DNA from 4 places in the Rahnella variigena genome. Region 1 is predicted to be linked to each of the others. Evidence: predicted binding sites of a transcription regulator. Region 1 holds the regulator's gene; each other region holds the start of a gene.
The links. Region 1 encodes PhoB, which activates phosphate uptake and scavenging genes when phosphate is short. Its sites were predicted from a motif close to CTGTCATAAAACTGNCNNAT; they were not measured.

Region 1 (3,841 bases):
CAAACCACGATGCGCGAAATTAACAAAATTGTTGATGAAGCCGTACAGGAAGAAAGGCTGAAAGCCTTTGCAGAACGCTCTGCTGAACGTATACGCGCGCTGCGGGAAAAAGAAAAAATCAGCCAGGGCGTGCTGGCCAGACTCATCAATATGTCGGCTAACAGCATTCAAAAATGGGAGCGTGACGAAACCAAACCCACCGGTGCGGCTCTGATCTTACTGATGCTGATCGAAGAAAAAGGTTTACAGATCATCTGCTAAAAGAAGCCACAGCGTGGGCTGTGGCTACTTTTTTATCCCTTCACATCGCTTTGGCTGGCCTGTTCCTGAGGAACAATCAGTTTCGGTGCCAGTGTAAATATAAAGCGGGTACCAACGCCGACTTCACTCATCACTTCAAGTTTGGCGTTGTGATGACTCAGGGCGTGTTTGACAATGGCCAGCCCCAGACCGCTGCCCCCCGTCTGGCGCGAACGCGCTTTATCAACCCGGTAGAAACGTTCAGTCAGACGCGGCAGGTGTTGCGGCGCAATGCCCGGCCCGTTATCACTGATCTGGAACTGCGCGCCATGCGGCGTTTGTTGCCAGCTGACTTCTATCCGCGTCCCCGCCGGGGTGTGGTTGACGGCGTTGTACACCAGATTCGACACCGCGCTGCGTAACTGATCTTCATTGCCAAAGACCTTCAGTTTCTCGTTTACACGGAACACCACTTCGTGACGGCCACCGCTTAAAGATTGCACTTCGCGCTCCAGCATGCCGAGCATCACCGGAATATCGACTTTCTCCTGCATATCGATATTTGCTGATGCTTCGATTTTTGACAGTGTCAGCAGTTGCTTGACCAGCCCGTCCATGCGCCGCGTCTGTTCCTGCATGGTGTCCAGCGCTTTGGTACGAAACGGCTCTTCCAGTTTGGCGTCTTCCATCATTTCCAGATATCCCTGCAATACAGTCAGCGGGGTTCTCAGTTCATGACTAACGTTAGCGAAGAAGTTACGACGCGCACCTTCGAGCTGACGCATCTGCGTAACATCACGCGCCACCATCAGCAGTTGCCCTTCGGAATAAGGCATCACGCGAAACTCGACGTAATGCTCGTTATTGAGTTGCAAATTCAGGGCACGGCTGAAATCACGGGTCTGGATCCAGGTACGAAACTCGGGATAACGCAGCAGGTTAAAGATGTGTTGTCCGTTATCCTCCGGCCAGCGGAAACCGAGCAAATCTTGCGCCAGTCCGTTACACCAGAAAATATTGCCCTCTTCCGTCGTCAATACCACCGCATCGGGTAATGATTCGGCACCGCTGCGGAAACGTTTGATGAGCTGACCTAATTCACGACGGCGACGGCGGTTACGCATCTGCATCTGGTTCAGCCCGTAAAACAGAGGCTCCCAGCTCCAGCGGCCATTCGGCGGGGTTATGCTGCGGTCAAGCCACAGCCAGTGAGAGAGTTTGAGCTGGTTGTAATAATTCCAGCCCAGCGCCGCCAGCAGCGACGCAAAGAGGAGCCAGCCGAAATGGCCGACGAAGATACCGAGGATTAACGCGGGCAGGCAAAAGAGAAAGAATTCACCGGCCAATCGTTTCCATGACAAACGTTCTAGCACACAGATTCTCCGCTGTGGGGACTCAATAACGCGTTGAAAAACGGTATCCGGTTCCACGAACAGTCTGGATCATTCTGTCATGTCCACTGGTTTCCAGCGCTTTACGTAAACGACGAATATGCACGTCTACCGTGCGATCTTCCACATAAACGTTAGTGCCCCAGACGTTATTGAGCAACTGTTCGCGGCTGTAAACACGTTCGGAGTGGGTCATAAAGAAGTGCAATAATTTAAATTCGGTCGGCCCCATATCGAGCGCCTGCTCGTTGGCCATCACACGGTGAGACGACGGATCCAGGCTTAAACCCTGCATGTCGATCACTTCTTCCACCGCCATTGGCGAGATGCGGCGCATCACGGCTTTAATACGTGCAACCAGTTCTTTTGGAGAAAACGGTTTGGTGATGTAATCATCGGCACCGACTTCCAGGCCGCGCACCCTGTCTTCTTCTTCACCGCGGGCGGTCAGCATCATCACCGGAATTTCGCGGGTCAGTGCTTCACGTTTGAGATGTTTGATAAACTGAATACCGGAACCGCCGGGTAACATCCAGTCGAGCAGGATAAGTTCAGGGTAAGGTTCTACCAGCTGGCCAACGGCTGAATCAAAATCTTCAGCTTCTACTGCCTGATAGCCATTCTGTTCCAGTACAAAACACACCATTTCACGGATTGGAGCTTCGTCTTCAACCACCAATATACGTCTTGCCATCGTAGGTCCTGCCAATAGGTTAGCGATCTTTTATTTGATTGCGGGCGCCATTATGCGTCAGTTTTGTGACAGATTTATGAATAGAAAGGATGGTTCATTACAGTCAAATATGACAGATACATTTCTTCTATTCAGCTGCCATCTCGCTGAAATTGGTCCGATTTATCGGGGACAGCGTCCCCCGCCGACGTTTATACTTTGCCCCATTGTCGTCATCCAGGATCCATACGGGAGTCTCATGCGCCTGATCCACACGTCAGACTGGCACCTCGGCCAGTACTTTTTCACCAAAAGCCGCGCCGCCGAACATCAGGCATTTTTGCGCTGGCTGACCGGTCAGGTGCAGCAACATCAGGTAGATGCCGTGATTGTGGCAGGCGATATATTCGATACCGGTTCGCCACCCAGCTATGCCCGCGAGCTTTACAATCGCTTCGTCGTCGAGTTGCAACAAACCGGCTGTCAGCTGGTGGTGCTGGCCGGAAATCACGATTCTGTCGCGACATTAAATGAATCACGTGAGCTGCTTTCCTGCCTGAATACGCGGGTGATTGCGACCGTCGGCGAAAACCTCTCTGAACAGATTTTAGTGCTCAACCAGCGTGACGGAAAACCGGGCGCGGTACTTTGCGCTATTCCGTTTTTACGTCCGCGGGATTTGCTCGCCAGTCAGGCGGGACAATCCGGCAGCGACAAACAGCTGGCATTACAGGAAGCCATCGCCACGCATTATGACGCGTTGTGGCAGGCCGCGCAGACCAAACGCGACGAACTCGGCGTTTCGCTACCGATCATTGCTACCGGCCATCTGACCACGGTTGGCGTCAGCACCTCCGATTCCGTGCGCGACATCTATATCGGCACACTCGATGCCTTCCCGGCGCAGGCGTTTCCGCCGGTCGATTACGTGGCACTTGGTCATATTCACCGCGCACAGTGCGTCGCCAAAACCGAACATATCCGTTACAGCGGTTCGCCGATTGCACTGAGTTTTGACGAACTGAGTAAAGCCAAAAGTGTGTACTTACTCGATTTCGACGGCGCGACGCTCAACGCCATCGACACGCTGGAAATTCCCGTTTTCCAGCCGATGCAGATAATCAAAGGCTCGCTGGCAGAAATCGAAAAACAACTGGCGCAGTTCGAAGGCGGCGATCCGGCCAAACCGGCCTGGCTGGATATTGAAGTCGCCACGCAAGATTATCTCAGTGATATTCAGCGCCGCATTCAGGCGCTGACGGAAGATCTGCCGGTAGAAGTGGTGCTTTTACGCCGCAGTAAAGAACAGCGTATCAACAGCATTGAGCAACAGGAGAAAGAGACACTCAGCGAACTGAGTGTCAGTGACGTCTTTGAAAGACGGCTGGCACTGGAACCGGATCCTGACGAACCGCGTCAGGCGCGGATGCGCACGCTGTTTGCGCAGGTTGTTGAACAGGTCACCAGCGGTCAGAATGCGGAGGACAGCGCACAATGAAAATTCTCAGCCTGCGTTTAAAAAACCTGAACTCGCTGG
Region 2 (3,841 bases), 1.9 Mb from region 1:
GGCGTGGTGATCTGGTCAGCGCGATAGGTTTGCGCCAGTTTTTGCCCGCTGAACAGCCAGCCTTGCACGCGGTCATTCCAGCGTGACATCGCCCACAGCACTTTATCGACTTCGTCACCGTCCTGCAGATTACAGCCGGTGAGCATCGATACCGCGCCCAGCGTGAGACCTCCACGCAATAACATGCGGCGCTGAATGTTGACCAGTTGCTTGCGCTGATCGGGCTCAAGAATAATTTTTGGCCGGCGTGATTTATCACTCATCGGCGCTTTCCTCCGTACTTATTTTTTTGCCGCCGGTCAGCATCGCCACGAAGGTTTTTGGCACCAGCAGAACCATCAGTACGTGAATAATGACGAACAGCATCACGCCGCTCATCGCAAAAAAATGCACATAACGCGCGATATCAAAACCGCCAAACAACCACACCAGACCGCTGAACTGTACCGGTTTCCAGATGGACAAACCGGAAAGCAAAAGCAATAGGCCGAGCAACAGCACGCCGCTGTACATCAGTTTTTGCACGGCATTGTACTGCCCGAGTTTGTGGGGGAGTTTGAATGTCAGCGCACGAACGGTATCTCGGCAGACCGTTCGCGGTGAAAAGGGGAAAAAATCGCGGCGGAAATGGCCGCTCAACATGCCCCACAGCACATAGAAAAGGGCATTGGCCGCCAGCAGCCACATGACTGCCAGATGCCAGGCGATGTTGCCGCCCAGCCAGCCGCCGAGGGTCGTGCTCTGGGGAAAGGTAAACGAGAAAATCGGGTCGGCGTTATAAATCCCCCAGCCGCTCATTACCATGCCGATCATTGCCAGCAGATTAATCCAGTGACAAATGCGCACCGGCCAGGAATGCACCCTGCGTTTGCGAAGTGGAGAGGGCTGAGGTTTCACGGAAAAACTCCTGTTGTCCGGTAAGGCCGTCAGGCCGGATTACATTGGTGGCGTAACGCCGTCTTTACCCGCAGAAATACCGCGTGCAACCAGGGAACCTTTGTCATCTTTCATCGCGAACAGCACGACTTTGGTGCCCGGTTTCAGCAGGCTGCGGTCACCCGGTGCCAGCAGAACGACCGGTACATCGTCAGGAACGACAACGGTTTTCTCTGCATCATGGTATTTCACGGTCAGCGTGCGGCCATTGCTGTTAACCAGTTTGCCGACGGTGCCGTTGGTCATGGTATTGATTTTGCCGTCCGGCGATTCAAACGGATTGAAACCTTCGCCGCTGCCGCGCAGGCTCGGAGCAAATACGTGAACTTCCAGCGCTTTCAGTGTGCCGTTGGCCTGAGGTACTGCCGCCGTACCGATGAAGCTGTCGGCTTTGATATCGCTGATCTGGCCTTTGGTGACGGAGTTGATACGGGTTTTATCCGTCAGCTTAACGTCGAGCTTTTCGCCCTGACGGGTGGTGATTTGTACTGATGAGTCATTAACAGAATCAATGGTTCCGCGTGTTGGTTTGATCACGTTATCGGCGGCAAAAGCCGATGCCATTGTGCTGCTCATCAGCAGTGAACCCAGTAACAGACCCGCAAGACGTTTGGTGGTATTCATTATTAACTCTCCAGTTTCCGGCGTTATTTCATTTGGTTAGAAGAATCACTGACCCTGCCAGTGATGAATAGCTTCCTTAAGAGTGGACGATAAACCGGGATTGGCTGATGACAAATTGATGACAAAATTGTCATCAAAGGTGTCTGGCGAAACTGATAAACTTCCCCATGAATCATTCTTTGGGAGAATGGTATTGCGGCGCTGAGGGCCTGAATGCGGATACTGGTGATTGAAGACGATGTCAGTACGGGCGATTACCTGAAAAAAGGGCTGACCGAAGCCGGTTACAGCGTCGATCTGGCGCGTAACGGGGCCGATGGCCTGTTTCTGGCGCTGGAAGAGGGCTATGACACGGTGATCCTCGATGTCATGCTGCCCGGCCTCGACGGCTGGCAGGTGATGGAAGTTCTGCGCAAGAAAAGCGACGTGCCGGTGCTGTTTCTCACCGCACGTGATGAAGTGCAGGATCGCATCCACGGGCTGGAACTGGGCGCTGACGATTATCTGATCAAACCGTTTTCCTTTACCGAACTGGTATTGCGTATCCGCACGTTGCTGCGCCGTCCGGCAGCGCGAGAGCCGGATATTTACTCGGTCGCTGACCTGCATCTTGATGTGCTGCGCCGTCGCGTAACCCGTCAGGATCAGACCATCGCGCTGACCAATAAAGAATTCATGTTGTTGCAGCTGCTGATGCGTCGCGAAGGCGAAGTGCTGTCGCGCACCATGATCGCCTCGCAGGTATGGGATATGAATTTCGACAGTGACACCAATGTGGTGGATGTCGCCATTAAGCGTCTGCGCGCCAAAGTTGACCGCGCCTTTGAGCTGAAACTGATCCACACCGTGCGCGGCATCGGCTACGTCTGTGAAGTGCGCAATGACTGATTTAACTTCCGCTAAAAAGCCTGCACGGGCCATGTCGCTGACGCTGCGCGCCACATTACTTTTTGCGCTGCTGGCCTCGCTGGTGGTCAGTGCCGTGGGCTTTTATCTCTACTATTCGATGGACAAAGAACTGGTGCGCCGTGCGGATTATCAGGTCAGCGGGCGCGTGCAGTATTTTCGCCATCTGCTGGCGAATGAATTCCCGCTGTCACAGCTGAGCCGCAATCCCGGCCTGTTTGAAAATATGCTCGGCAATGAGCGCGATATTCTGACCTTCAGCCTTTCCGGCGAGCCGCCGTTAATCAACGTCAATCCTTCACATCTTGTTTTACCGCCGTTTGCCGCGGTACCCGAAGGCCAGCCGCTGACGCTGAAAACGGTTCACGGGCAAAAAGCGCCAGATGGCACGCCGGTGCGTTTTGCCCGTGCTGCGGTAAAAATTCAGGACGGGCGCACGGTTGAAATTACCGCAGGCCATTTCATGACCGAAGAATCGCGCCTGTTAGAAACCTTCCGCTGGGAAATTATCGGCGCAGTGTTGTTTTCGTATGTGCTGATTGCCGCACTGGGTTATCTGGTTATCCGCCGTGGTTTGAGGCCGCTGCGCAATATGGCGCGGGAAGCGACGCAAATCCATCCGGCCAGCTTATCGACGCGCCTGAGTACCGACAAAGCGCCGCAGGAATTACAGCAACTCATCCTTTCTTTCAACGATATGCTGGAAAGGCTGGCGGAAGGTTATCAGCGCCTGACGCAGTTTTCCGCTGATCTGGCCCATGAAATCCGCACGCCGGTGGGCGCGCTGATGGGGCATTGTCAGGTGGCGTTGTATCAGCCACGCACGGTTGAGGAATATGAAACGCTGCTGGCTAATAATATGGAAGAGCTGGAACGCATCTCGCGGATGGTCGAAAACATCCTGTTCCTGGCGCGTGCTTCGGATGCGCGGTCGGTTCTCACCATAACCAGCATTGATGTTTCATCAGAAATTACGCGTATCCAGGAATACTTTGAAGGGCTGGCAGAAGAGCGGGAAATGACGCTGCACGGCGAGGGGCGCGGTGTATTACACGCGGATGCTATTTTGTTCCAGCGTGCGCTGAGTAATCTGGTGGCTAATGCGGTGCGTTATGGCCGTGAAGGAACCGAAGTGGTGTTACGCGCCGAACCTCATGCTAAAGGCATGGATATTCACGTTATCAGTCAGGGCGATCCGATACCGGCAGATAAGCTCGGAAAACTTTTCGACCGTTTCTATCGTGCGGATGCGTCACGCAGTGAAGGTGGCAGTTCCAGCGGGCTCGGTTTATCGATTGTTCAGGCCATTATGGCGTTGCATCAGGGCAGTGTCAGTGTTGAAAGTTCAGCGCAGGGAGAGACGCGCTTCACGCTG
Region 3 (3,841 bases), 1.0 Mb from region 1:
GGCATTAACGACCAACGAAAATATGAAAATGAGCATTCGCGCAATCCTTACCCTGGTTTTGGCAGTTGCTGCATATAGCCAGGCGTCTTTTGCTGTGGTCTACCCTCTTCCGGCCAATAACGGTCGTCTGGTCGGTGAAAACATCACAGTCACTGTTCCTCAGGGCAGCAGCCTGCCACTGGAACATTTCGCAGCGCAATACCAGATGGGTTTGAGCAACATGCTCGAAGCCAACCCTGGCGTTGACCCGTTCCTGCCAACTCCTGGCACCGTGCTGACCATTCCTCAGCAACTGATCCTGCCGGATACTCCGCACGATGGCATCGTGATCAACAGTGCTGAAATGCGTTTGTATTACTACCCTAAAGGCACCAACACCGTAGTAGTTCTGCCAATCGGTATCGGTGAGTTGGGCAAAGACACCCCGATGAACTGGGTAACGACCGTTCAGCGTAAAAAAGCCGGCCCGACCTGGACGCCAACCGCGAAAATGCATGAAGAATATGCTGCACGTGGCGAATTCCTGCCAGCCGTCTTCCCTGCTGGTCCGGACAACCCGATGGGCCTGTACGCGCTGTACGTGGGTCGTCTGTATGCCGTTCACGGCACCAACGCCAACTTCGGTATTGGTCTGCGCGTGAGCCACGGTTGTGTGCGTCTGCGTGATGCTGACATCAAATGGTTGTACGACAACGTGCCGCAAGGTACTCGCGTTCAGTTCATCAACGAACCGGTGAAAGCCACCATTGAGCCAGACGGCAAACGTTACATTGAGATCCACAACCCGCTGTCCTCTAACCAGGAAGAGTTTGATTCCCAGCAACCGCTGCCAATCACTCTGACCGGCAGCGCAAGCAGCGTTGCGATGGATCCTGCGGTTAACCAGACTGTGGTTCAGCGCGCGATCGAGATGCGTTCCGGTATGCCGGTTCAGGTCAACTGATAGCGTCTTTGATGTCTTTGTGAAAAAGCTCCGATCTTCGGGGCTTTTTTTTTGCATAGTGCCGATGCAAAGGGCGGCGGCTCAGTTGCACTGAAAAGCTGTGCCGAGAAAGTTTCGGTTTCTCAATTGCACTGAAAGCCGCAAAATCCCGCCGCTGCGCGGTTCCCTTCGTTCGGGTTACAACCCGCGCACAAAGACGCGCGGTTTTCCACCTCTCCTCCGGCGGAATTTTGGAACCGGCCTCAGACTTTTACTTCACAACCTCACTCACTTCATTCTTTAAAAAGCCGCGGGCGATTCAGAAAGTTTGCTGAACGGAGCGGCCTGGAGACCAGAGGCTCCAGGACCGAGTGAAGGAACCGCAAAGCGGCTAGCTTTCCAGCCTGTCACTGCGGCAGCTGAAACATAGCCAGCGAGCAGAGCGCGCAGTAAAAGAGCCCGGGATTCTTAAGGGTGGTGGCGATAAGCCACCCTTAAGGCCAGTTTGGGTGGCAACCCAAGGTATTGACCTTGAAGTTGAAGTTGAAGTTGAAGTTAACCCCCAGTCTCACCACCAACCCGGTGCCTGTCATTAAACCGTCACAACTCTCCCTTAACCTTCCGGTAACAAAAAATATCTATATGTGTTTTTTTATTTCCGACGGTTTATAAAAAGGAGTTTTGACAATGCAACAATCTGTATCTCTGATCGCCCGTGCAGTGACTGCCGCCCTGCTGCTTTCCGCCTCTGCCGCCTCCCTCGCCGCTGAAACTGACACGCTGACTGACCGCGCCGCGAAAGGCGTGCTGACAGAACCGGGTGGCGCACGCCGCCTGAGCGGTGATCAGACCGCCGCGCTGAAAGCATCGCTGTCCGACAAAACGGTGAAAAACGTCATTTTGCTGATTGGCGACGGCATGGGTGATTCTGAAATTACCTCTGCGCGTAACTATGCCGAAGGTGCAGGCGGCTATTTCAAAGGCATTGATGCCCTGCCGCTGACTGGCCAGTACACACATTATTCTCTGGACAAGAAAACGCAGAAACCGAGTTATGTGACTGACTCCGCCGCTTCCGCCACTGCCTGGACAACTGGCGTCAAAAGCTATAACGGTGCGATTGGCGTGGATGTAAACGGTAAGGATCACCAGACCATTCTCGAAATTGCCAAAGCGGCGGGTAAAGCCACCGGCAACGTTTCTACCGCTGAATTGCAGGATGCCACACCGGCAGCGCAAATCGCCCATGTCACCTCGCGCAAATGCTACGGCCCGGAAGAAACAGCAGAGAAATGCGCCAGCAACGCCCTGGAAAACGGCGGACGCGGTTCCATCACTGAACAATTGTTGCAGGCTCGTTCGGATGTCACGCTGGGCGGCGGCAGAAAGTCATTCAGTCAGCTGGCGAAAGCCGGTGAGTTCCAGGGGAAATCACTGAAAGACCAGGCGCTGGCGCAGGGTTATGTCTGGGTAGAGAACGCTGAACAGCTGAGCGCAATCACGCAGGCAGACCAGAAGAAACCGGTGCTGGGCCTGTTTTCCGAAGGCAACATGCCGGTTCGCTGGCAGGGGCCGAAAGCCACTTATCACGGTAATATAGATAAACCTGCCGTGACCTGTGAAGCCAATCCGCAACGCACCGCAGATATCCCGACGCTGGCGGCGATGACAGAAAAAGCCATCGACCTGCTGAAAACCAATCAGAACGGTTTCTTCCTGCAAGTTGAAGGCGCATCAATTGATAAGCAGGATCACGCCGCCAACCCATGCGGACAGTTTGGTGAAACGGTCGATCTGGATGAGGCCGTACAGAAAGCGCTGGAGTTCGCCCGTCAGGATGGCAACACGCTGGTTATCGTCACCGCCGACCACGCCCATTCCAGCCAAATAATCGAAACCGACGCCAAAGCACCGGGCCTGACGCAGACGCTGACCACCAAAGACGGCGCGCCGATGACCATCAGCTACGGCAACTCCGAAGATGATTCGCAGGGACATACCGGGACTCAACTGCGCATAGCCGCGTTCGGGCCGCATGCGGGGAATGTGGTCGGTCTGACAGATCAGACAGATTTGTTCTATACGATGCGGGATGCCATGGCGATCAAGTAATGTAGGATAGCCGCTGCATTTGGGCGGCTTTTCAAAAGCCTAAAATTCTAAAACCTTGGGTTGTTATCCAAACGGGCCTTAGGGTCAAGACCTTGGGTTGCCACCCAAACTGGCCTTAGGCTCAAGGTCGTGGGCTCGCCGCCCACACTGGCCCAAAGGTCAACACCTTGGGTTGCCACCCAAACGGGCCTCAAGAGGCGCCTATCGCCGCGCCTCTTAAGGATCTCCGGCTCTTTTACTGCGCGCTCCGCTCGCTGGCTATGTTTCAGGTATCGCACCGACAGGCTGGAAATCTTGCCGCTGCGCGGTTCCTTCTCTCGGTCCTGGAGCCTCTGGTCTCCAGGCCGCTCCGTTCAGCAAGATTTCTGAATCGCCCGCACGATCTTAAATTCAAAAACGGAATGGATTTATCTTTTAGATGAGTTGATTGGCGTGCTCAAAATTCAGCTGAACGGAGCGGCTTCGAGACAAGAGGCTCGAAGACCGAGAGAAGGCAGTGCGAAGCACCTGGATTTGCGCCACGCACGATTGCATCAGAACATGTCCGTCATACCCGCGACAGCGCGCAGTGAAAAAAGCGCGGAGTCCAGAGGCCCGCGCGTTACCGGGTCTCTGGTCGGTGTGGGCCGACGCCCACGGTCTTGACCTTAAGGCCAGTTTGGATGACAACCCAAAGTCTTGGCCAGTTTGGGTGGCAACCCAAAGTCTTGGCCAGTTTGGATGGCAACCCAATGCCTAAACCTTAGTGCAATAAATTATCCAGTCTGTCGTCATCAATCCCGTCCGGCTCCAGATGTGCCGTGACAT
Region 4 (3,841 bases), 1.0 Mb from region 1:
GTCGCTGTATATGGTGCTGGATGATGAAACGCAGCGCTATGATCAGACGGTCAGTGCGCTGGCGAAAAGTATTCTGCAGGAGTGCAGTTTGCTGCCGTGAAATCTGGCAGCAAACCGTTTCATAACGCTGTCCCGGTCAGCGAGACGCTTTACAGGCGGCAAGAATATCGAGCTGAGAGTCACGCTCCGACGTCTGTACATTCATCGCGCTGAGCACGGTGTGGAACAGATTGTCCTGTGAGACATCTTTGTCCGCCGCATTGTCTTTCAGGCATTGCATGTCGATTCCCTGCGCTTTCGCATAATTATCGGAAAGCCAGAACAGCATCGGAACATGTGTCTGCTGCGCAGGTGCCACGCTGTATGGCGTGCCATGCAGATACAGACCGTTTTCGCCCAGCGATTCACCGTGATCAGAAAGGTAAATCACCGCCACATTGTATTTGTCCTGATACTGCTTTGCTTTTTCAATGACCTGAGACACCAGATAATCGGTGTAGAGCAGGGTGTTATCGTAGGTATTCACCAGCTGTTCCTGTGTGCAGTTTTCAATGTCGCTGCGCGGACAGTCAGGCGTGAACTTACGGAATTCCGGCGGATAACGTCTGGAATACGTCGGCCCGTGACTGCCAATCAGGTGCAGGGCAATCAGGGTGTTTTTCCCGTCGTTTTTAATATCCTCATCGATATTTTGCATTAGCGCCATGTCGTAGCAGGTGTCGCCGTCACAATATTTGCCGTCATTTTTAATGGGGATAATGACGTTTGGCACGCGGTCACAGACACCTTTACAGCCTTCGTCGTTATCTTTCCAGAAAACGGAAACGCCAGCTTTATGCAGGATATCCAGCAAGCCTTCGCTGTTTCGGGCGCGGTTAGCGTCGTAGCTGGTGCGTTTCATATTAGAGAACATGCACGGCACGGAAATCGCTGTCGCTGTGCCGCATGACGTCATTTTGCTGAAATTCACCACATCCGCAATGGCCTGCGTGTATTGATTAGTCGGTTTGCCATAACCGTTCCACGACTGGTTTTGCGCCCGTGCAGTTTCGCCTACCACCAGGAAGACCAGATTCGGTTTCTGACCAGGCTGTTGTACCAGTTTTGCATCGTTGCCAATCGTCTGGAACGGTATTTTCGGCGTGAAATAACGGTGATTCATGTACTGGAAAGCGCTGTACAGATAGTTAGTCGGGACGATTTCCAGATTGAGCGTGCGGTTGTTACGCCCCACAGACGCATAATCTTTATAGAAAACACCGGCGATCGACGCCACTACCAGCAGTGAAATCACCATCGACATCAGACGCACACCGAGACGGCGCAGGCGGGTCTTTTCATAGCTTACCGGCGTTACGAATAACAGAATAGCGGGCAGGATGCCGGTAAACACAAACCACAGCACCACCTTCAGATTGAGATACGACGTCGCCTCAGCTGATTGTGTCTCGATAATGTTTTCAATCATGCTTCGGTCGAAAACGACCTGAAAGGTCATCATGGCAAAACTGGCGAGGGCGCTGAGCGGCAGCACAATGATGAAGAAGGGCTTAAGCAACGGCCGGAAGCTAAAAGGGGTGAACACAAAGTTCAGCGCAGCAAACAGGGCGACAGGAATGCTCAGGGCAAAAGCCAGGTTATAAGCCGGCAACGCATGGAGAATGCGGTAAAAGTGCAGCAAAATCGGCAGGTTGACCACAAAAGTGAAGTACAGCGTTAAGAGCAAGGTCAGCTTGAAATAGCTGATTTTTGGCAATAAATAGCGCAATGCAAACTCCCAAAAGGGGTGAAAAAGCCAACGTAATGCGAGGCAAACATAACGTGCAGAAATGAATGGCAGGAATCATATTAGTTCAAGCTTAAGAAAGCCTTAACGGGAGTGTCATAAATGTTTAACGTGATGGGTTTTTAGAAAAGGTTCAGAAAATAAATAAAATATAGTTAGCCAGTTTTCTCCTCCAGACCCCTTATCCTGTGCGGTATAGCGCGACGCTGTTCAATAAGAAACCGTTTCGTTTAAGCCTTTCTGAGCGCGTTTCTTCCGCTCATTTTGACCTTCCCTGATTACTCCTGACACGTTTAATTCACCACTGGCGGCTTACCGGCTGTCAGAAGGACGTTTGTGTTGATTTCATCTTCGGCCACCATCGCGGCCAGCAGTATCATCGAATCGGATGTCATTATCGGCCCGCGGGTGGTTATCGGGCCTTTTTGTATTATTTCCGCCGGTGTGCAAATCGGTGAAGGGACCATTATTTCTTCGCATACGGTCATCAACGGCAATACGAAAATCGGGTCAGATAACCAGATCGGCATGGGATCTTCGATTGGCGAAATCAGTCAGGATCTGAAATATGCAGGAGAACCTGCCTGGCTCGAAATTGGCAATCGCAACAGGATCGGCCGTCACGCGACATTGCACCGGGGAACCGCACAGGGCGGGGGATTGACCCGTATCGGTGATGACAATACTTTCGAGCGCGGTGTGCATATCGGCCATGACTGTCTGGTAGGGAATGCCACGTTTATGGGCGAGAACAGCGGACTGGCCGGACACGTTGTGCTGGGAGATGACACTTGCATTGAAGCCATGTGCGCGGTGCATCAGTTTTGCATTATTGGCACGGGAGCCCGCTTGCTGGCCGGATCCTGCGTTGTGCAGGATGTGCCGCCTTATGTTCAGGCGGGTGGGAACCGCGCATCGCCGCAAGGAATTAATGAACAGGCCGGAGCCTTCAGGCAGGCGGAACCCGCTGTGCGCGAGGTGATCCATTATCTGTATGACCTGCTTTATCACCAGCAGGCGGCGGTCGAAAAAGTGAGACTGGAGATCGGACGTCTGAGTGTTGAATATCCGTTGCTGTGCCACTTCAATGAATTCTTCCTCCGTTCAGCACGCGGGATTGTGCGCTGAACGGAGGAAAGGTCAGTCAGGCTTCCAGGGCTAACAGCGCGAAAGTCGCCAGCCAGTGTTCCCCCATATAGGTGCTGTCGAGGTGATCCAGTGCGCTGTGCAAATGCGCTTCGGCGGTCTGGCGCAGGAGCGCCGCACGCGGATCACCCGCAGGTAACGCCGACGCCAGCGAACGCTGACACCAGGCCCGGCTGAGATTGAGTCCGTCGAGATGGCCGATTTTGCCATCATTGCGGTCAGTCACGGTCGCCGGTGTGAACAACGTCGCGGGCTGGCTGTGTGCCAGTTCCGGCAGGAAACGCCCGAACCAGGTGACAAAGGCGTCGCGAGGTAACACGCGGCGCATCAGTTCGGCTTCCATCAGTGAAGGGGAAAGGAATTCATCACCGCCCGGTTCCCACGCCTGACAATGCACATCGTCAAGATGCCAGCGCAGTGCCGTTTCTTCGATGGTTGATGCCAGCACAGAATGTTTAACGCTGCGCGCATAATCGAGCGTCAATGCCAGAGCAAAGGCGGTATTAAAGTGACTGCCAACGCGCAGCGGATACGTGGCTTTTGGCAGAAAGTCAGTGAAGCTTTTCTCAAAGAAGCGACTCATCGGCGCCAGCGTTTTGGCCCATCCAGCGGCCTGCGGCAATACCATTTCATGCAACTGCTGAGTGAGCGCCAGAAACCACGCCCAGCCGTAAGGACGCTCAAACCCGTTATTTTGCGGCTGTTGCAGATACGCCATCTCACCCGCGACGTTTTCGGCGGTGAAATGCTCGTTCACCACGCTGATGATTTTTCCGGCTTCCGGCAGATCAGGAAAGCGATTCAGTAAGCGCAATAACAGCCAGTAACCATGAACGCAGGAATGCCAGTCGTAGCTGCCGTAAAATATCGGATGCAGCTGACGCGGAGTCTGCGCATCCGCCGCGCTGC

Region 2: the regulator PhoB is predicted to act here: its motif matches at 1,666-1,685, upstream of CKQ54_RS17550 (heavy metal response regulator transcription factor).
Region 3: the regulator PhoB is predicted to act here: its motif matches at 1,509-1,528, upstream of phoA (alkaline phosphatase).
Region 4: the regulator PhoB is predicted to act here: its motif matches at 1,880-1,899, upstream of CKQ54_RS13385 (phosphoethanolamine transferase).

Annotation. Positions count from the first base shown of each region.
Region 1 is NZ_NSDJ01000001.1:1,866,208-1,870,048, reverse strand. Features, by position in the region: gene CKQ54_RS08570 (helix-turn-helix domain-containing protein) at 1-261, shown strand, start outside; gene phoR (phosphate regulon sensor histidine kinase PhoR) at 294-1,613, opposite strand; gene phoB (phosphate response regulator transcription factor PhoB) at 1,636-2,325, opposite strand; gene sbcD (exonuclease subunit SbcD) at 2,564-3,802, shown strand; gene sbcC (exonuclease subunit SbcC) at 3,799-3,841, shown strand, end outside.
Region 2 is NZ_NSDJ01000001.1:3,810,240-3,814,080, reverse strand. Features, by position in the region: gene CKQ54_RS17565 (molybdopterin-dependent oxidoreductase) at 1-263, opposite strand, end outside; gene CKQ54_RS17560 (cytochrome b/b6 domain-containing protein) at 256-897, opposite strand; gene CKQ54_RS17555 (hypothetical protein) at 937-1,560, opposite strand; gene CKQ54_RS17550 (heavy metal response regulator transcription factor) at 1,774-2,448, shown strand; gene CKQ54_RS17545 (heavy metal sensor histidine kinase) at 2,441-3,841, shown strand, end outside.
Region 3 is NZ_NSDJ01000001.1:2,912,265-2,916,105, reverse strand. Features, by position in the region: gene CKQ54_RS13575 (L,D-transpeptidase family protein) at 23-943, shown strand; gene phoA (alkaline phosphatase) at 1,610-3,034, shown strand; gene CKQ54_RS13560 (cation diffusion facilitator family transporter) at 3,777-3,841, opposite strand, start outside.
Region 4 is NZ_NSDJ01000001.1:2,868,718-2,872,558, forward strand. Features, by position in the region: gene CKQ54_RS13380 (LysR family transcriptional regulator) at 1-100, shown strand, start outside; gene CKQ54_RS13385 (phosphoethanolamine transferase) at 137-1,768, opposite strand; gene lpxA (acyl-ACP--UDP-N-acetylglucosamine O-acyltransferase) at 2,126-2,914, shown strand; gene CKQ54_RS13395 (DUF2891 domain-containing protein) at 2,931-3,841, opposite strand, start outside.